One region of the Idiomarina piscisalsi genome, then DNA from elsewhere that is predicted to be linked to it. Evidence: predicted binding sites of a transcription regulator. Region 1 holds the regulator's gene; the other holds the start of a gene.
What was found. Region 1 encodes MetJ, which represses methionine synthesis genes. Its sites were predicted from a motif close to TAGACGTCTAGACGTCTA; they were not measured.
Positions count from the first base shown of each region.

Region 2: the regulator MetJ is predicted to act here: its motif matches at 1,230-1,247, upstream of metK (methionine adenosyltransferase).

Region 1 covers NZ_CP022133.1:162,427-165,550, reverse strand. Annotated here, with positions in the region: gene rpmE (50S ribosomal protein L31) at 1-114, shown strand, start outside; gene CEW91_RS00745 (malic enzyme-like NAD(P)-binding protein) at 357-1,601, shown strand; gene metJ (met regulon transcriptional regulator MetJ) at 1,598-1,921, opposite strand; gene CEW91_RS00735 (bifunctional aspartate kinase/homoserine dehydrogenase II) at 2,108-3,124, shown strand, end outside.
Region 2 covers NZ_CP022133.1:453,492-456,615, forward strand. Annotated here, with positions in the region: gene gshB (glutathione synthase) at 1-472, opposite strand, end outside; gene CEW91_RS02135 (16S rRNA (uracil(1498)-N(3))-methyltransferase) at 483-1,214, opposite strand; gene metK (methionine adenosyltransferase) at 1,330-2,475, shown strand; gene tkt (transketolase) at 2,566-3,124, shown strand, end outside.

The DNA.
Region 1 (3,124 bases):
GTTGACGTATGTTCAGAGTGCCACCCGTTCTACACTGGTAAGCAACGTGTAATGGACACTGGCGGTCGTGTTGACAAATTTAAGAAGCGTTTCGGTACTTTGGGCAAGAAATAAGCCTAAGAAAACCTGTAAAAAACGCTACTTTATAGTAGATTCATTAGAAAAGGCGCTAAACAGCGCCTTTTTTATTACCCGCTTCGCTGAACAGCCTATTGTTAAAGAAAAGTTAAGCGGTGTACTTTTAACCACCCGAAAAGTTTACTGTCCACTCACAAACGGGAGGTATGATTTGTTTCTTCACTGAGAAGCGATAGACTATCATTATTCTCAGCAAAGCAAATTGGGCAACGTACCTCATGACTGACTTTCGCCAACAGGCACTGGACTACCACGAATACCCAACCCCCGGAAAAATTTCCGTCGAACTAACAACCCCTGCTGAAACCAGCAAAGACTTAGCATTAGCCTATAGCCCTGGCGTCGCAGAGCCCGTTCGCGAGATAGCTCAAGACCCTGACAACGCCTATCGCTATACCGCAAAGGGCAATATAGTTGCGGTTATATCTAACGGCACCGCCATTCTTGGTTTAGGTAACTTAGGTCCGCTCGCCTCGAAGCCGGTTATGGAAGGGAAGGCACTGTTGTTCAAACGTTTTGCAGGTTTGGACTCCATTGATATCGAAGTTAGTCACCGCACCACACAGGACTTTATCAATACCGTGGCTAATATTGCCGATACCTTCGGTGGTATTAATTTAGAAGACATTAAAGCACCCGAGTGCTTTGAGATTGAACAGGCGCTGATTGAACGCTGCAACGTCCCGGTTTTTCATGACGACCAACACGGTACCGCTATTGTCACCGCTGCCGGTATGCTCAATGCACTGGAAATTCAGGGTAAAAAACTGGCTGACTCACTCATTGTTTGTTTAGGTGCCGGGGCTGCCGCTATCGCTTGTATGGAGTTGTTGATTAAATGCGGTGCGCAGCGCGAACACATTTATATGCTGGACTCAAAAGGCGTGATTCATACCCGCCGCGACGACTTAAACGAGTACAAGCAACTGTTTGCAAACAACACCGACAAGCGCACGTTAAAAGACGTTATTGACGGTGCCGATATTTTTGTTGGCGTGTCCGGCCCTGACTTGTTAAGCCCGGAAGAACTAAAGCTCATGGCGCCAAACCCGGTCATATTTGCCTGCTCTAACCCCGACCCTGAAATTAAACCTGAAGTGGCGAAAGAGGCGCGGGATGATCTCATCATGGGGACAGGTCGCTCGGACTATCCAAACCAGGTGAATAACGTGCTTTGCTTCCCGTTCATGTTCCGTGGCGCGCTGGATGTCCGCGCAACGGCAATTAATGACGAAATGAAAGTGGCGGCGGTAGAAGCCATTCGTCAATTGGCCAAAGAAGAAGTGCCAGAATCCGTGTTAAAAGGTGCGGGCGAAAAATCACTCAGCTTTGGCAGAGATTACATTATTCCTAAGCCTATTGATCCGCGCTTGTGCCAACGTGTTGCCCGCGCGGTGGCAGAGGCAGCAGTGAAGTCCGGCGTTGCCAAAATCGACATGCCGGAAAATTACATGATGGATTAATCGTCTAATTCGTCGTCGGTGGGGATGGGCAAACCACGTTTTTCCAGCTCATCTCGCACCGCTTTTGGTATTTTCTCCGAGTTTGTCTTTTTCAAGTCATCATCGGTGGGTAGCGGTTGCCCCGTAAAAGCGTGTAAAAATGCCTCACAGAGCAACTCACTGTTGGTAGCATGGCGCAAATTGTTGACCTGACGGCGAGTTCGCTCATCCGTAAGAACTTTCAGTACACGGGTCGGAATAGACACCGTCACTTTTTTTACCTGTTGGCTCTTAAGACCGTGCTCAGCGTATGGGTAGATGTATTCACCGTTCCACTTCATTATTTTTGCCCTGCGTTATAACAAAACCACATAAGTTATATTGAATTGTACCCAACTGAGCGGCCCCGTCAATTTTTATCCGTCTAGATGGCTAAAAATTGCTGACATTTGCCTCACAATATTTTAGCCTTAGGGAAACAGCGCTTTCGAAAGCCACAGTAGACGCAGAGTTATTAAGGAAAAAGGATGACAGACGTACCAATCACTGACGCAGAAAAACAAAACGTGGCTGACAGCGTGCAGGTGCATAAATTTGGCGGCAGTAGTTTAGCCGATGCATTCTGCTACCGTCGTGTTGCGCGTATTGTAACAGAATACGCCGGCGCCAGTGATCTCGTTGTTGTCTCTGCAGCAGGCGATACCACCAACCGCATACTCGCCATTATTAATGCGAAAGACACTCCGGGTGATACTGCCTCTATTTTACTCGACCAACTCGAACAGTTTCAGCAAGGGCTTATTAAAGAACTGTTAAGTGGCGACCTCGCAGAGCGGCTGATGAAACAGTCGCAAACCGACTTCAAACGCTGGCGTCAGTGGTTAGCTGGCGAAGAAACCATAACGCACAATGCAGAGCTTCTGTCATACGGTGAACTTTGGTCTGCTCGTTTATTAGCCGCTCTGCTTCAGAAGCAGGGAACGCGCGCCGACTACATTGATGCGCGCGACTTTTTACTGGCCGCCGACGCCCCAGAGCCAGTAATTCAAGTGAAAACATCGCGGGAAAACTTGCTCAAACGCGTTGCGCCGCATTCAGGCACCCGCTTTATTGTCACTGGCTTTATTGCACGCGGATTAAACGGCGAAAGCCTGACCTTGGGTCGTAACGGCAGTGACTACTCCGCTACCTTGGTCGGCAGTTTGCTCGACGTAAAGCAAGTCACGATTTGGAAAGACGTTGCCGGCGTTTACTCAGCCGATCCGCGCAAAGTCGAACGAGTTGTCAGTCTACCAACGCTCGACTGGACCGAAGCCGAAGAATTGGCTCGTCTGGGCAGCCCGGTTCTGCACCCTCGAACTTTTCAGCCAGTCGACCGTAACCGCATGGTTATTTCTGTTCGCTCCAGCTTAAAAGTAGAAAACCAAAAGACCCGTATTGGCCAATTTCACGATACCGAACCTCGCGGTAAAGTCTTTACCTCACTTTCTGAGGTGTTGCTGTTTAAAGTTCAACTGCAGGATAAAGCCCTGGTCAAGAAACTC
Region 2 (3,124 bases), 290 kb from region 1:
TGACATCGCCGTGCTTTTTATGAAACGCCTTTATGACGTCAGCGCGAGCGCTCACCACCGTGTCAGCAATAGCGTCAGCAAACCACGACGTAAATAGCTTTTCGTTGCAGTCACGGAGGCTTTGTGGTTTGTTCACGACCAAACTGCCGCGGTGCTCGGCGAGCTCTAATATGTGCGTGGCATAAAGAAACTCACTGTCAAACGGCGGATCTTTACGCATCATAATGACGTCGAAGCTATCCAGTGGCAGATACTCACTTTCTTTCAGGCTGTAAAAGTCGGTTTTCTGGTCGCGTACCGTGACTTCCTGGACAAACGCCATCGGGTTACCATTGTCGATGACTAAATCGCCCAGTTCCAGATAAAAGCACTGATAACCGCGTGCCTGTGCTTCCAGCAATAAACGGAAGCTCGTATCTTTTTCGGTTTTCACATCGGCGATAGGATCCATCACCATGGCTAACTTCTTCATATAAACTCCTTTAGCGTAAATCGCCAAACTGATACTGCACCGCGGTTAAAGCAGACAGTGCTGCGGTTTCGGTTCTTAGTATTCTTGGGCCTAACTTCATGGGTTTAAAGCCCTGCTGTTCGGCCTCAAGGACTTCCTCGTCGGTGAAGCCACCCTCGGGACCAATCAATAACTGAATGCCTTTATCGGCTTGCGTGTATGAAGACAGTGGTTGCTCGGCGGTTGGGTCTAGTGTCAGCCGTAACCCGTCAAAGTGGTTATTGATAAAGTCTACCAGAGTCTGTGCCGGTTTAACGTCCGGTACGATACTGCGGCCGCACTGTTCACAAGCCGAACGCACTATTTTCTGCCATTGCTGTTGCTTTTTTTCGAGCCGGTCACCGCTGAGCTTGACGCCGCAGCGCTCGCTAAAGAGCGGCGTTATTTCTCTCACCCCCAGCTCTACCGATTTTTGCAACACGAAGTCCATACGGTCGCCCCGTGAGATGACTTGTCCTAAATGCACTGGAACCGGGGACTCGGTGTCATTATCTTCCACGGCTGTGACCTTAAAAGACGCAGACTTTTTAGCCGCCTGGGTAATGGTTGCCGAGTAATTCTTGCCGTCCCCATTGAATAAGACAATGGGGTCATTTACGTTTAAACGCAGCACTTTTATCAGGTGTTGGAAACCATCCGCACTCAGTTCGGTTTCAACGTTTATATCGATGGGATCAGGGTGAAAGATCCGCGGTACTCGCATGCTATTCGCCTTATTCGGACTTTTAGACGTCCAGAAGTAGAAAAAAACAGAGTGATCGGTTACATTATGCAACCAGTATTGAGTGATTTCATCAAAATAAAGGAATAGTGGGCATATGTCACGTCACCTGTTTACCTCAGAGTCAGTGTCCGAAGGGCATCCGGACAAAATTGCCGACCAGATATCTGATGCAGTTTTAGACGCTATTTTAGCGAAAGATCCTAAGGCCCGTGTTGCTTGTGAAACGTATGTAAAAACCGGGATGGTATTGGTTGGCGGAGAAATTTCAACCAAGGCCTGGGTTGACGTTGAAGACCTTGCACGTCAAACCGTCAAAGACATTGGTTATCGCCATTCCGATATGGGTTTTGACGGCGCGTCTTGTGCAGTATTAAACGCTATTGGTAAGCAAAGCGGTGACATCAATCAGGGCGTTGACCGCGACAAACCTGAAGAGCAGGGGGCAGGTGACCAGGGCTTAATGTTTGGTTATGCCTCGAATGAAACGTCGGTACTTATGCCGGCTCCAATTACTTATGCACACCGCGTTATGCAGCGCCAGTCGGAAGTGCGTACTAACGGAACGTTAGATTGGTTACGCCCGGACGCCAAAAGTCAGTTAACGTTTGTTTATGAGAACGGCAAACCCGTCGCTATTGATACCGTGGTTCTGTCAACTCAGCACAGAGAAGATATTACTCAGGAAACGCTGCGCGAAGCGGTGATGGAAGAGATCATTAAACCGGTATTGCCGGAGCAGTGGGTTTCCAAAGACACGCAATTCCATATTAATCCTACCGGTCGTTTTGTGGTGGGTGGCCCGATGGGTGACTGCGGCTTGACGGGTCGTAAGATCATTGTGGATACCTATGGCGGTATGGCACGTCACGGTGGTGGCGCTTTCTCGGGTAAAGACCCGTCAAAAGTTGACCGCAGTGCGGCTTATGCAGCGCGTTACGTCGCTAAGAACTTGGTCGCCGCCGGTTTGGCAGAGCGTTGTGAACTGCAAATTTCTTACGCCATTGGTGTTGCGGAGCCAACCTCCATCAGCATTGATACCTTCGGTACATCTAAGTACTCAGAAGAGCAACTCATTGCATTAGTGCGTCGTCACTTCGACTTACGCCCTTATGGCTTAATTAAGATGCTCGACCTGGAACGTCCTATTTATAAGCAAACCGCCGCATACGGGCACTTTGGTCGTGATGGTTTACCGTGGGAGCAAACGGATAAAGCGGCTGATTTACAGGCTGATATTTAGTCAGAAATTAACCAATAAATTTGCTTGTACCCCCTGAAATGTGGAGAATACGCGCATCGCAAGTTGCTCTTCATCCTCAGGGGGTTTTTAATGTCAGAACGTCAATATCTCGCCAATGCCATCCGTGCGCTTAGCATGGACGCTGTTCAAAAAGCCAAGTCGGGACACCCCGGCGCGCCAATGGGCATGGCAGATATCGCAGAAGTGTTATGGCGTGACTACCTAAAACATAACCCTGATAACCCTGACTGGGCCGACCGTGACCGCTTTGTGTTGTCCAATGGTCACGGCTCTATGTTGATTTACTCTCTGCTACACCTTACTGGTTATGACCTCAGCATTGACGACTTAAAGCAGTTTCGCCAATTAGATTCAAAAACCCCTGGTCACCCGGAATACGGATACACTCCGGGGGTTGAAACGACAACAGGTCCTTTAGGTCAGGGCGTTGCGAACGCCGTCGGAATGGCTTTGGCAGAAAAAGTGCTGGCGGCACAGTTTAATCGTGACAACCACAACATTATTGATCACCACACTTATGCATTTTTAGGTGACGGTTGTTTAATGGAAGGCATTTCTCACGAGGTTTGCTCTTTGGCGGGGACGTTGGGCCTTGGCAAGCTGATTGCGTTTTATGACGATAACGGTA